DNA from 2 places in the Rhizobium sp. YTUHZ045 genome. Region 1 is predicted to be linked to the other one. Evidence: predicted binding sites of a transcription regulator. Region 1 holds the regulator's gene; the other holds the start of a gene.

Evidence for each region. The regulator PhoB, encoded in region 1, activates phosphate uptake and scavenging genes when phosphate is short. The targets are predictions, from matches to a motif close to TGTCATNNANCTGTCAT.
Region 2: a site for PhoB is predicted at 2,953-2,969, ahead of NMA58_RS21085 (DUF1045 domain-containing protein). Genes of this name have one in related genera too.

What each region holds. Positions count from the first base shown of each region.
Region 1 covers NZ_CP101432.1:163,570-170,984, forward strand. The annotation lists gene pstA (phosphate ABC transporter permease PstA) at 1-86, shown strand, start outside; gene pstB (phosphate ABC transporter ATP-binding protein PstB) at 102-917, shown strand; gene phoU (phosphate signaling complex protein PhoU) at 962-1,675, shown strand; gene phoB (phosphate regulon transcriptional regulator PhoB) at 1,801-2,484, shown strand; gene NMA58_RS00840 (GcrA family cell cycle regulator) at 2,730-3,263, opposite strand; gene NMA58_RS00845 (aspartate aminotransferase family protein) at 3,688-4,887, shown strand; gene argF (ornithine carbamoyltransferase) at 4,925-5,839, shown strand; gene NMA58_RS00855 (Hsp33 family molecular chaperone) at 5,933-6,925, shown strand; gene NMA58_RS00860 (hypothetical protein) at 7,037-7,415, shown strand, end outside.
Region 2 covers NZ_CP101432.1:4,314,083-4,321,497, reverse strand. The annotation lists gene phnD (phosphonate ABC transporter substrate-binding protein) at 1-543, shown strand, start outside; gene phnE (phosphonate ABC transporter, permease protein PhnE) at 609-1,568, shown strand; gene phnE (phosphonate ABC transporter, permease protein PhnE) at 1,576-2,919, shown strand; gene NMA58_RS21085 (DUF1045 domain-containing protein) at 3,061-3,756, shown strand; gene NMA58_RS21080 (alpha-D-ribose 1-methylphosphonate 5-triphosphate diphosphatase) at 3,770-4,909, shown strand; gene phnN (phosphonate metabolism protein/1,5-bisphosphokinase (PRPP-forming) PhnN) at 4,906-5,511, shown strand; gene NMA58_RS21070 (GrpB family protein) at 5,521-6,027, shown strand; gene NMA58_RS21065 (DNA translocase FtsK) at 6,063-7,415, opposite strand, start outside.

The DNA of each region.
Region 1 (7,415 bases):
GTGCCATCATCGTCCTGCTCCTGTTCCTGGTCGTCATGAACATGGGCGCCATCCTCTTGCGTCGTCGCTTCGAGCGCCGCTGGTAAACGGAGTCAAACATCATGAACATGCTGACGGAAGCTGCAGTTGAAAAGGCGCTGGATCAGAAGATGAGCAACGTCCCGTATAAAATGATCGGACAGGATGTCTCCGTATACTACGGCGAGAAGCGCGCGCTTTTCGACGTGAACCTGAACATCCGCGAAAACACCGTAACCGCCCTGATCGGCCCCTCGGGCTGCGGCAAGTCGACCTTCCTGCGAAGCCTGAACCGCATGAACGACACGATCGAGGGGTGCCGCGTCACCGGCAAGATTACGCTCGACAGCGACGATATCTATGATCCGGATATCGACGTCGTCGAACTTCGCGCCCGCGTCGGCATGGTTTTCCAGAAGCCGAACCCGTTCCCGAAGTCGATCTATGAAAACGTCTCCTACGGCCCCCGCATCCACGGTCTCGCCAAGTCGAAGGCCGATCTCGACCAGATCGTCGAGAGCAGCCTGCAGCGCGCCGGGCTCTGGAACGAGGTCAAGGACCGCGTGCACGAATCCGGCACGGGCCTCTCCGGCGGTCAGCAGCAGCGCCTGTGCATTGCCCGCGCCGTTGCCGTCAGCCCGGAAGTCATCCTGATGGACGAGCCCTGCTCGGCCCTTGACCCGATCGCCACCGCCAAGGTCGAGGAGCTGATCCACGAACTGCGCGAAAACTATACGATCGTCATCGTCACCCACTCCATGCAGCAGGCCGCGCGCGTCTCGCAGCGCACCGCCATGTTCCACCTCGGCAATCTTGTCGAGGAGAACGACACCGACAAGATGTTCACCAATCCGGACGATCCCCGTACCCAGGACTACATCATGGGTCGCTTCGGCTGATCACGGCCATCCGAAGCCTTCCCCTTATTCGAGGACAAAGCCCCATGGCATCGACACATATTTATTCTGCCTATGATGATGATCTGAAGTTCCTGTCCAGGCGGATTTCCGAAATGGGCGGCCTGGCCGAACAGATGGTCGCCGAATCCGTCCGGGCGCTGGTCAACGGCGATACCGCGCTGGCGCAGAAGGTCATCTCAGACGACGTGATCCTCGATCACACCGAGCGCGAAATCGGCGACAAGGCGATCGTCACCATCGCCCGCCGGCAGCCGATGGCCGCGGACCTGCGCGAAATCATGGGTTCGATCCGCATCGCCGCCGATCTCGAACGCGTCGGCGACCTCGGCAAGAACACCGCCAAGCGCGTCATCGCCGTGCAGAGCACCGGCGTTCCCCGCAAGCTCGCCCGCGGTCTCGAGCATCTCTCCGAGCTGGCGCTTGTCCAGCTCAAGGAAGTGCTCGACGTCTATACGACACGCGCTGCCGACAAGGCGACCGCCATCCGCGAACGCGACAACGAGATCGACGCCATGTACACCTCGCTGTTCCGCGAGCTCTTGACCTACATGATGGAAGATCCGCGCAACATCACGAGCTGCACGCATCTGCTCTTCTGCGCCAAGAACATCGAGCGCATCGGCGACCATGCCACCAACATCGCCGAGACGATCTACTACATGGCGACAGGCGCCCAGCCGGAAGGCGATCGTCCGAAGGATGACAGCGCCAACACCGTTGGCGCCGCGACGGAATAATCCTTCCAAGATTGCGTGCGCGCCCGTTCGGGGCGCGCAAAGAGGTCGCAGCCAATTTCTGAATTTGCGCAGGACGCCTGCTTAGAACCCCGGTTTAAGGCTTGTGCGCGAGGAGACGGACACGCATGATCCCGAGAGTCGCAGTTGTTGAAGACGAGGAAGCCCTCAGCGTGCTCCTTCGCTATAATCTCGAAGCCGAAGGCTTCGAGGTCGATACCATCCTGCGCGGCGACGAGGCCGAAATCAGGCTTCAGGAGCGCACGCCCGACCTGCTCATCCTCGACTGGATGCTGCCCGGCGTCTCCGGCATCGAACTCTGCCGGCGCCTGCGCATGCGGCCGGAAACCGAGCGACTGCCGATCATCATGCTGACGGCGCGCGGCGAGGAGAGCGAGCGTGTGCGCGGACTGTCCACCGGCGCCGACGATTATGTCGTCAAGCCCTTCTCGACCCCCGAGCTCGTCGCTCGCGTCAAGGCGATGCTGCGCCGTGCCCGTCCCGAGGTGCTGTCCTCGGTGCTGAAATGCGGCGATATCGAGCTCGACCGCGAAACCCATCGCGTCCACCGCAAGAGCCGCGAAGTCCGCCTCGGCCCGACCGAGTTTCGCCTGCTGGAATTCCTGATGTCGTCGCCGGGCCGGGTCTTTTCCCGCTCGCAGCTGCTCGACGGCGTCTGGGGCCACGACATCTATGTCGACGAGCGCACCGTCGACGTCCATGTCGGCCGCCTGCGCAAGGCGCTGAACTTCTCCAACATGCAGGACGTCATCCGCACCGTCCGTGGCGCGGGTTATTCGATGGAAGCCTGAGGGTTTCTACTGCTGCTAAAGTCAAAGATTTGCCCCTCACCCTAGCCCTCTCCCCGTTCTGACGGGGAGAGGGGACGTGCCCTGCGAAAGGTCGGCGGGGAACGGAGAGGTTGCGGCATGTCCCTTCGCCCCGCGTGCGGGGAGAAGGTGGCGGCAGCCGGATGAGGGGCAACCCCAGCGCTTCCACTCCAATCATAAAAAACGGGCCGCTCGGCCCGTTTTTTATGTCCGGCGATGTCGCCTTCTCAGCTGACCCGTGCCGCGGCCCGGCGCCTTTCGTTGATCGGCTGATAGGCAAGCTTCTGATGATAGCTGCAATAGGGAGAATTGTCGGGGGACTCGCAGCCGCAGAAATGGAAATCTTCCTTGAGCGGGTCGCCGACCGGCCATTTGCAGGTGCGTTCGGTGAGCTCCGTCAGGCCGAGGCGGCGAGAAATCGGCACGACCACATTGCCGGCCGGCACATATTCCATTTCGTCGACGGCATCGACCTCGATCTCTTCCTTCAGCATCGTTGCGCCCTGTTGACGGGTCACGGTGCGGGTGGTGATCCGGGAGGCGTAATTCGGCGCGCGCGGCGCGGACGTCTGGCGCTTCGGCGTGCGCGCCGCGGTGGCCGTGCCGCCGGCTTTGGCGCGGCCGGGAAGGCTGAGCCTGTGCACCTTGCCGATAACGGCGTTTCGGCTGACGCCGCCAAGCTGCGCAGCAATCTGGCTGGCGCTCAGTCCTTCGGCCCAAAGCTTCTTGAGTTTCTCGACCCGCTCGTCTGTCCAGTTCATGCCCTGTCTCCACCTTTTGCGTTGGTGATGGCAGAATCCCTCACCGTTGTCCCGGAAGCCTCCGAAACAAGAAACGCTTGATCAATTTTGGTGACTAGTTCCGCCGCATGCAGTCTAGTAATTGAACTTTAACCTAGTGTGAGGCTGACTCCGTGACAAGAGTCGCGGGAATCCGGATGAATCGAATTTCAAGTTTTCCCCAACTTGCTGCCTCTGCGTGGCATTTCTGCAATAATGCCTGTTGAAGGCCGAAAGTGCCGCTGCACAAGCTTGCTGCATAGGCTAAGGCGGCAGTTTTGTTGACATTGCAGCGCGAAAAGGAAATAGTACCGCTCGCCGCCGAAAGGCGGCATTTTTGATTTTTTGGACCTGGTTCTGTTAGCCGGAGTCCGTGCAAGAGAACATTGAACGGGAGACCCGCGCCATGGCTGAAGCCGCGCCGCTTTATGACACCTATTCTCGCGCCCCGCTGCGGTTCGAGCGAGGCGAGGGCGTATGGCTGATCACCGAGAGCGGCGAGCGTTATCTCGATTTCGGCGCCGGTGTCGCCGTCACCTCCGTCGGCCATGGCAACCCGCATGTGGTCGCGGCGTTGAAGGAGCAGGCCGACAAGGTCTGGCACCTCTCCAACATCTATGAAATCCCCGGCCAGGAGCGCCTCGCCAAGCGCCTGACGGACGCTACCTTCGCCGATAAGGTGTTCTTCACCAATTCGGGCGCCGAGGCGCTCGAATGCGCCATCAAGACCGCGCGCCGCTACCAGTTTTCCAAGGGCCATCCCGAGCGGTTCCATATCATCACCTTCGAGGGCGCCTTCCATGGGCGCACGCTCGCGACGATTGCCGCCGGCGGTCAGGAGAAATATCTCGAAGGTTTCGGCCCCAAGGCTCCGGGTTTCGATCAGGTGCCGTTCGGCGACATCGAGGCCGTCCGCGCCGCCATTACCGATGCGACGGCCGCAATCCTGATCGAGCCGGTGCAAGGCGAGGGCGGCGTGCGCCCCGCCACCGGCGAATTCATGAAGGCGCTTCGCCGGATCTGCGACGAAAACGGCCTGCTGCTGATCCTCGACGAGGTCCAGACCGGCGTCGGCCGCACCGGCAAGCTCTTCGCCCATGAATGGTCCGGCATCACGCCCGATATCATGGCCGTTGCCAAGGGCATCGGCGGCGGTTTCCCGCTCGGCGCCTGCCTTGCCACGGCCGAGGCTGCCTCCGGCATGAAGGCCGGCACGCATGGTTCGACCTATGGCGGCAATCCGCTGGCCATGGCGGTCGGCAGTGCCGTGCTCGACGTCATCCTCGCCGATGGCTTCCTTGAGCATGTGCGCGACGTCGCGCTCGTCTTCCGCCAGGGGCTGGCCTCGCTCAAGGATCGGTATCCCGATGTGATCGAGGATATCCGAGGCGAGGGGCTTCTGCTCGGCGTCAAGGCTGCGGTTCCCTCGGCCGAGTTGCTGCAGGCGATCCGCGCCGCGCATCTGCTCGGCGTGCCGGCCGGCGACAACGTCATCCGCCTTCTTCCGCCGCTGGTGGTCACTGCCGAAGAAGCCCGCGAGGGGCTCGTGCGCCTCGAGCGCGCCGCCGAGAGCATCCGCGCCGCCAAGATCAAGAAGACGGCTTGAAGGGATCGCCGCCTTCGGGCGCACGACAGGTAAGAACATGGCTCCTAAACATTTCCTCGATCTTTCGGCCGTCACCTCGGCCGACCTCAGAACTATCATGAACGACGCGCTCGCCCGCAAGCAGGCCTTCAAATCCGGCAAGGGCGACAAGCCGCTCGCCGGCAAGATGCTGGCGATGATCTTCGAGAAGCCGTCGACCCGCACCCGCGTCTCCTTCGACGTCGGCATGCGCCAGCTCGGCGGCGAAACGCTGTTTCTCTCCGGTACTGAAATGCAGCTCGGCCGCGCCGAGACGATCGGCGACACCGCCAAGGTGCTGTCGCGTTATGTCGATGCGATCATGATCCGCACCACCGAGCATTCCAGGCTTTTGGAGCTCGCCGAGCACGCGACCGTGCCTGTGATCAATGCGCTGACGGACGACACCCACCCCTGCCAGATCATGGCCGATATCATGACCTTCGAGGAGCATCGCGGCCCGATCAAGGGCAAGACGATCGCATGGACCGGCGACGGCAACAATGTGCTGCATTCGCTGGTGGAAGGGGCTGCGCGCTTCGGCTACCGCATGAACATGGCCGTGCCTCTTGGTTCCGAGCCCAAGGATCACTATCTGAACTGGGCCCGCAATGAGGGCGCCGAAGTCATGCTCTGCCATGATGCCGACCGTGCGGTCGAAGGTGCCGATTGCGTGGTGACCGATACCTGGGTCTCCATGAATCAGGAACATCGGGCCCGGGGTCACAACGTCTTCCAGCCTTATCAGGTCAATGCGGCCTTGATGGCCAAGGCCGGCAAGGATGCATTGTTCATGCATTGCCTGCCGGCGCATCGCGGTGAGGAAGTGACGGACGAGGTGATCGACGGCCCGCAATCCGTGGTCTTCGATGAAGCGGAAAACCGTCTTCATGCGCAGAAGTCGATTCTTGCTTGGTGCCTGGGCGCGATCTGAACCATAATCGGATGTTGCGAGTCATAAGCTTGCGGCCCGACTGCGCGAGCGCCGGACACTTTGGCCGCCGCTCCAGAAACCAGGAGTAAAGCCATGGCAGAAGCTGCAGCCGCCCTCGGCCAGTTCGATTTCGCCGGCGATGATCATGTCGTCCCCTTTCAGGTGGAGGGTCTGGATGTGCGCGGCCGCGCCGTCCAGCTCGGCCCCATGCTCGATGCGATCCTCGAGCGCCATCATTATCCCGCGCCCGTCGCCCGGCTGCTCGCCGAAGTCGTCGTGCTGACGGTGCTGCTCGGCACCTCGCTGAAGTTCGACGGCAAGTTCACCGTGCAGACCAAGGGCGACGGCCCGGTCGATCTGCTCGTCGCCGATTTCTCGACGCCGGAGAACGTGCGTGCCTATGCCCGTTTCGACCGGGCGCTGCTCGACCAGGCGATTGCCTCAGGCGAGACCGAGCCGGAGCAGCTGCTCGGCAAGGGCGTGCTCGCCTTCACCATCGACCAGGGCAAGTTCGCGCAGCCTTACCAGGGCATTGTCGCCCTCGACGGCACTTCGCTCGAGGAGATCGCCGGGGTCTATTTCCGCCAGTCGGAGCAGATCCCGACGCGGGTGCGCCTGGCTGCGGCGGAACTCTTCGATCGTGACGATGCCGGCAAGCCACGCCATCGTTGGCGGGCAGGCGGCCTCGTCGCCCAGTTCCTGCCGGAGGCACCGGAGCGCATGCGCCAGCCTGATCTCCACGGCGGCGACGGCGATAACGGCGACCGTCCGCATGGCGAGGATGACGCCTGGACCGAAGCGCGCTCGCTGGTCGAGACCATCGATGCCGACGAGCTGACCGATCCGCAGGTCGGCACCGAACGTCTCTTGTTCCGCCTGTTCCACGAGCGCGGCGTGCGCGTCTTCGAGCCCCGCGCCGTCTTCGACCGCTGCAGCTGCTCGCGGGAAAAAATAGGCAACGTGCTGAAGGGGTTCACCGCCGAGGAGATCGAGGCCAGCCAGGAAAACGGCGAGATATCCGTCACCTGTGAATTCTGCTCGACCACCTACCGCTTCGAAGCAGCCGAGCTTCAGCCGGCGGAATAACATTAGTCGCGCTTGGCGCGAAAAAGATGCGCATTGCAGCGGCACAGTGACTCGACTTTTAGTAGTCACTGTGCACCTATTATCCCAACTGGTTCTGGGGGCGGGACGTCAATGCGGCTTTTGTATTTTGTATTCGCATTCATTGCTGCGATGCCACGGATTGTCCTGGCTGATGACGAAACAATCAAATGGAAAGAGGTTGGCGGCTGGACCGTGGCTGTCGACCCGACCTTGGGCAACGGCTGTTTTGTTCTCACTTCATTTGATGACGGCACCGTTTTTCGTCTGGGCTTTAATTTTACAAAAAAGGAGAGCCCTTTTTACATTGTGATCGCAAATCCGAATTGGAAATCCTTGGAAGTGGGAAAGCAATATCCCATCGAGTTGTCGTTAGATCGTTCTCAATGGACGGCGAATGCGAGCGCTCTCGATCTTGATGGCTTCAAGGGATTATGGATCGATTTTAAGGATTCCAGTCTCATTGCCGAGT
Region 2 (7,415 bases), 350 kb from region 1:
GCACTGAAGTCCTCCGGCATCAAGACCATCAAGGACGCCAAGGGCAAGAAGCTCGGCTACGCCGATCCGGACTCCACCTCCGGTTACCTCGTGCCGCTGACGCAGATCCCGAAGGACACCGGCATGCCGAACGACAAGTTCTTTGCCTCGACCCAGTTCAACGGCGGTCATGAAAACAACCTGCTTGCCGCCTATGACGGCAAGGTCGATGTCGCCGTCGACGACTCGTCGGGCATCGGCGACTTCAAGGATGGCTACACTTCCGGCACGTTCCGCAAGGAAGTCGACAAGGGCGCCGTCGATCCGAACAAGCTCGTTGAAGTCTGGCGTTCGCCGCTGATCCCGAACGGCCCGCTGGTCGTGCGCAACGCTCTCGGCCAGGAGTGGCAGACGAAGCTCGCAGCCTTCTTCACGGCCCTGCCGGAAAAGGATCACAAGTGTTTCTCGGCTGTCGAAGGCGGCGACTACAAGGGCTACGCTCCCGTCAAGCACGACTTCTACAAGGCCGTCGTCGAAGTTCGCAAGGCGGCCATCGGCGGCTGATCGCCTTTTGAATACGGGGGCGGCTGACAACGGCCGCCCTTTGTTTGTTATCGCGCGGAGCGTCCATGACCATTGCCGACACACAGCCGCACATGCAGAGCACGCAGGAGATCGGCACCGCCTGGGACCGGATGGTCGCCAAGCGCCGCTTCTACACCGTGCTCGGCCTGGTTATCCTTATCGCGGCTTTCGTGAGCTCCGTCCGCTTTGCCGATGAGAGCAATGCCGGCCATTTCTTCGAACGCCTGCCGCACCTATTCGACTTCCTGAGCTGGCTCATCCCCAAGGATTGGAACGACGTCTGGCGCGCGATCTTCGACATAGCGAGCGTCAACGACAAGGGCGGCGAGGAATTCAACTTCATCAAAGGCCGCGTCTATATCTCGGGAGACTTCTACATCCCGGAATATTTCGAGCTGATGATCATCACGATCAACGTGGCGCTGATCTCGACTATCATCGCCTTCGTCTTTGCCGTGCCCTTGAGCTTCTTTGCGGCGCGCAACCTGACGAGTTCGTGGCCGCTGCGCGTCTTCACCAAGCGGCTGATGGAATTCCTGCGCGCCTTCCCGGAAATCGTCATCGCCGGCCTATTTTCGGCGATCCTGTCGATCGGGCCGGTCGCCGCCATCATCGCCATCACCCTGCACACGATCGGCGCGCTCGGCAAACTCTTCTACGAGGTTGCCGAAAACATCGACATGAAGCCGCATGAGGGGATGAAGGCCGTTGGCGCCAACTGGTGGGAGCGGGTGCGCTTCGCCGTCCTGCCGCAAGTGCTGCCGAATTTCACCTCCTATGCGCTGCTGCGCCTGGAGATCAACGTGCGCGCCTCGACCATCATCGGCGCCGTCGGCGGCGGCGGCATCGGCGAAGAGCTAAAGCTTTCGATCTCGCGCGGCTTCGGCGCAAAGACCGTTGCCCTCGTACTCCTGTTGTTCGTGACGATCATCGCCGTCGACCAGTTCTCCGCCTGGCTGCGCCGCCGTCTCGTCGGCGAACACGCCTTCCTTCTGCAACATTGAGGCCGCCATGACGGTGATCGACGCAAACCGCATGCAAGAGATTGAAGCGCGCTATCCGGAATATTTCCACCGGTCGTTCCGCCAGCGTTTCGGCGGGCTGATGATCCTCATTGCGACCCTCCTCTACGGCCTCTACGCCGTCTGGTTCTTTGACCTGCCCAAGCTTCTTGCCGAAGCTCACTGGGAGCGCGTCGGCATCTATCTCAGCCAATGGGTGAGTTATGATGTGCAGCCGGACTTCCGCATCCAGGACGACGGCTCGATCGAGGTGCGTTATCCCCGCTTCTCGCCGCTCGGCGACAATCCGCATCCGGACTGGGTGGTCAACAATCCCGATGGCAGCATCACCGTTTCCGTCAGCGGCACCAGCCGCAGCATCACCGTTTCGAAGAGCGAAACGATCGTGACCGCGCACGGCGTCAGCGTCCCGGTCAACGTTTCGAGCGGCGCGCCCCAGGTGGTCGGCCCGGTGCCGAGCTGGATGACGGTCTATGACGACAACGTGCTCGCTGATCTCGGCTTTGCCGGCGACGTCAGCATTTCCGTTGATCGCGTGAAAGTTCGCAAGCGTTTCCTCGGCTGGGCGAATTTCCTCTTCGACACGCAATCGTCATTCTTCGACAAGCCGGTCGGCGACGTCCTTGGCCTCATTGTCTCCGGCCCGCGCATCAAGCCCGACCAGTCCAACCTGTCGCTCGCTTTCGATGACATCTGGAACAACAGCGAATGGCAGCACGGCGACGTCTGGACCAAGCTTTTCCAGACGATCGTCATGGCCTTTCTCGGAACGCTGCTCGGCGCGCTTGCCGCCTTCCCGCTCGCCTTCCTGGCGGCACGCAACATCACTCCGAACCGCCTCTTGAACCAGATTCTCAAGCGCTTCTTCGATTTCCTGCGCTCTGTCGACATGCTGATCTGGGCGCTTTTCCTGACACGCGCCTTCGGCCCAGGGCCGCTTGCCGGCAGCGGCGCGATCTTCCTCACCGAGACCGGCACGCTCGGCAAGCTTTATTCCGAGGGGCTCGAGAACATCGACAACAAGCCGCGGGAAGGCATCAAATCGACTGGCGCCCAGACCGTGCTCGTCCATCGTTACGGCATCATGCCGCAGATCGTCCCCGTCATCGTCAGCCAGACGCTCTACCAGTGGGAATCGAACGTGCGCGGCGCCACGATCATCGGCGCTGTCGGCGCAGGCGGCATCGGCCTCAAACTCTGGGAGGCAATGCGCACCAACGCCAACTGGGAAAACGTCGCCTATATGGTCATTCTGATCCTGATCGTCGTCTTCCTGTTCGACGCGGCTTCGAACGCGCTGCGCCATCGGCTGATGGGCACGAATTCGCACTGAGCACTCGATGAAGGCCGGTGGCGGCCCGGCCGTCATCATCATTCTGTCACGGAAATCTTTTAGCCGGGAGCCTGCTTGCGGTTCGCCGCCAAATCACTGCACATTGCGCTCCCCGTTTCGACGATCCCCAGGACAAAATCCTTGCGCTACGCTCTCTATTTTTCGCCGCCAAAGGATGACCCTCTGACCGGCGCGGCTTCGCTCTGGCTCGGCCGCGATGCGTTCAGCGGCAAAACCTATCCTGCACCCGCACATGAGACGCTGAGTGCGGCAGAGCAGTTCGAGCTGACTGCCGACCCGCGACGCTACGGCTTTCATGCGACGATCAAGGCGCCGTTTTCGCTTGCCGCTTCTGTCACCGAAAAGGATCTCATGGCCTTTGCCGAGGAGTTTGCCGCGCGCACGCCGGCTTTCGAGATTCCCGAACTGGTGCTTGGCCAGCTCGGCCGCTTCTTCGCCCTTGTTCCCGGCTCTCTTCATCAACCTCTTCAGGATTTCGCCGCGAAGGTGGTAAAGTCATTCGAGCCGTTTCGCGCGGCGCTCTCCGAAGCCGATATCATCAGGCGTAACCCGGAGAAGCTCAGCGAAAGCCAACGCGCCAATCTGCAGCGCTGGGGTTATCCTTACGTCATGGAGGATTTCGGCTTTCACATGACGCTAAGCGGCCAGGTCCCGGAGACACGCGCCGAGGTGATGAAAGCGATTCTGACCGAGCGCTTTGCCGGTTTCACCGGCCGGCCGCTTTCGATCTCCGGTCTAGCCGTCTTCATCGAGGAGACGCGCGGCGCCCCGTTCGAAGTTCGTTCCTGGCTGCCCCTTGCCGGCGCCAAAAACTGAAAGACCTGACAATATGAGCAAAGAAACCGTCTTTTCCAACGCCCGCATCGTTCTCGAGGACGACATTCTTTCAGGATCGATCCTCATCCGCGACGGCAAGATCGCCGATATCTCTGAAGGCAATTCGGTAGCCGGCGAAGATTTCGAGGGGGATTACGTCATTCCCGGACTTGTCGAACTGCATACCGACCATCTCGAAGGCCATTATCAGCCGCGTCCGGGCATTCGCTGGCACAAGACGGCTGCCGTCCAGGCTCATGACGCCCAGATCGTCACATCGGGCATCACGACGGTCTTCGACTGCCTGCGCATGGGCGCGGACGAGGACGGCGGGTTCGAACATGGCGAGATGCGCGAAATGGCCGACGCCATCCAATCGGCGGAGAAGGAAGGCAGGCTGCGCGCCGAACACCTCATCCACCTGCGCTGCGAGGTATCGGCCGACAATGTGCTTGAACATTTCGCCGATTTCGAAAATGATCCGCATGTGCGGCTCGTCTCGCTGATGGATCACGCGCCCGGCCAGCGGCAGTTCCAGACGATGGATCAATATATCTTCTACTACCAAAAGAAGCGTGGTCTGAGCGATGAGGCCTTTGCCCGTTTCGTCGCCAAGCGCCAGGCGGAATCGGCGCGCAATTCGACGCCACATCGAAACGCCATCGCCAAGGTCTGCGCCGAGCGCGGCATCACGGTCGCAAGCCATGACGACGCCACACTCTCCCATGTCGACGAGGCGATCGACAATGGCGTGCGCCTTGCCGAGTTTCCGACCAGCTTCGATGCCGCCCGGGCATCGCACGAGCACGGCATGAGCGTGCTGATGGGGGCGCCGAACATCGTGCGCGGCAAATCCCATTCCGGCAACATCGCCGCCCGCGATCTCGCCGAAATGGGCGTGCTCGACGTTCTGTCCTCCGATTACGTACCGCTCAGCCTGCTGCATGCACCCTTCATCCTTGCCGACGAGGTGGAAAGCATCACCCTTCCGAAAGCGATCGCGATGGTGACGTCGACGCCTGCCCGCACCGTCAGCCTCAATGATCGAGGCCGGATCGCGCCCGGGCTGCGCGCCGATCTCGTCCGTGTCCACCGCTCGCACGGCGTGCCGGTGACACGCTCCGTCTGGCGCCAGGGACGCCGTGTCGCATGACGCCGCACGAACCCCATGCGGCTGCTGGAGCCGAACGCGGCATCATGGTCGTCGTCGTCGGGCCGAGCGGCGCCGGCAAGGACACGCTGATGAACCTCGCTGCGCGGCGTTTTTCCGGCCGCGACAACGTCCATTTCGCCCGCCGCGTCATCACCCGCCACCGCGATGCCGGCGGCGAGGATCATCTTTCCGTCTCCCTTCAAGGCTTTGCCGCCATGGAGCAGTCAGGCTCCTTCGCCGTGTGGTGGGAGGCGCATGGCCTGAAATACGGCATTCCGGCCGAAGTCTCGGTGGCGCTGTCGAGAGGCCATATCGTCGTGGCCAACGGCTCGCGCTCGGCGCTTCACCGCTTCCAGGCCGCTTTCCCGCGGCTGAAGGTCATCAATGTCACGGCCCGTCCCGAAGTGCTCGCCAGCCGGCTGGAAGCGCGCGGCCGCGAGACACATGAGGACATCATGGCCAGGCTTGCCCGCGGCCCGCTGACCGTGCGCGGCGACTATGACGTGACGGAACTCGACAATAGCGGTTCGCTGGAAGAGGCCGAACAGAAGATGATCGCGATTCTGGACGAATTGCTGGCCGAAGTGCAGCGACCACAGTAGGGAGGCAGGATGCGCGCCATCAAAGTCGTCGATTACGACACTTCCTGGCCACTGCTCTTTGCCGCAATCAGCGCCGAGGTCTCCGTCCTGCTCGGTGATCTCGTGCAGTCCATCGACCACATCGGCAGCACATCTGTGCCTGGACTTGCAGCCAAGCCGAAAATCGACCTCGATGTCGTCGTGGTATCTGACGACGCCTTACCGGCAGCGATAGAATTGGTACGCGCTGCCGACTTCACCTTTCACGGTGACCCTCACGGAGACGGCCGCTGGGTCTTTACCCGTAACCGCGAGGCTTGCGGGTACAGGCTCTATGTTTGCCCGCCCGATAATCCCGTGCATCGGCAGCGCATCCTGTTTCGCAACTATCTCCGAGACCATCCCGCAAAGGCCAAGGCCTATGCCGACCTCAAACGCCGCCTGGCCGCGGAGGCGGACGGCGATTGGGATTTCTATACCGGCGGCAAGACCGAGTTCGTCGAGGAAACGATGAGATTGGCTACGTCGAAAACATGAAACCGGAATGCGCCGCGCACTCCGGCCATCGTCGATCAATCGCCCTCGCCGCGTCCGGATACGATCTCGCGCTTGCCGACATGGTTTGCCGGGCCGACGAGACCTTCCTTTTCCATCCGCTCCACCAGGGAGGCGGCTCTGTTGTAGCCGATGCCGAGGCGGCGCTGGATGTAGGAGGTTGAGCACTTCTTGTCCCGCATGACGACCTTGACGGCCTGCTGGTAGAGCTCGTCACCGTCTTCGGCGCCCATAGCACTCTTGTCGAAGACGGCGCCGTCTTCTTCATTCTCGACGTCTTCCTCTTCGTCGGCCGTGACCGTATCCAGATATTCAGGACGGCCCTGCGTCTTCAGATGCGCGACGACTTTTTCGACCTCGGCATCGGAGACGAAGGGGCCATGGACACGGGCGATGCGGCCGCCACCCTGCATATGCAGCATGTCACCCTGTCCGAGCAGTTGCTCTGCGCCCTGCTCGCCGAGGATGGTGCGGCTGTCGATCTTCGAGGTGACCTGGAAGGAAATGCGGGTCGGGAAATTCGCCTTGATCGTGCCGGTGATGACATCGACCGACGGACGCTGGGTCGCCATGATCAGGTGAATACCGGCGGCACGCGCCATCTGCGCCAGACGCTGGATCGCACCTTCAATCTCTTTGCCGGCGACCATCATCAGATCGGCCATCTCGTCGACGATGACGACGATGTAAGGCATCGGCGCAAGATCCAGCTCCTGGCTTTCTTCGATCGGCGCACCGGTTCCCCTGTCGAAGCCGGTCTGAACCATGATGTGGATGGTCTCGCCCTTTTCGCGTGCCTGGGAGACGCGGCCGTTATAGCCGTCGATGTTGCGCACGCCGAGGCGCGACATCTTGCGATAACGCTCCTCCATCTCGCGCACCGCCCATTTCAGCGCCATGACAGCCTTTTTCGGATCGGTGACGACGGGCGTCAGCAGATGCGGAATACCGTCATAGACGGAGAGTTCGAGCATCTTCGGGTCGACCATGATCAGCCGGCATTGCTCCGGCGTCATGCGGTAGAGCAGCGACAGGATCATCGTATTGATGGCGACCGATTTGCCCGAACCGGTGGTGCCGGCGACGAGCAGATGCGGCATCTTTGCGAGCTCGGCGATCACAGGCTCACCGCCGATGGTCTTGCCGAGGCCGAGCGCCAGCTTATAGCCGCTCTTGTCGAAATCCTGGCTCTCGATCATCTCCCGGAAATAGACGGTTTCACGGGTGACATTCGGCAGCTCGATGCCGATGACGTTGCGGCCCGGGACCACGGCGACGCGGGCCGAAAGCGCCGACATCGAGCGGGCGATATCATCGGCCAGGCCGATGACGCGCGACGACTTCACGCCCGGCGCCGGCTCGAATTCATA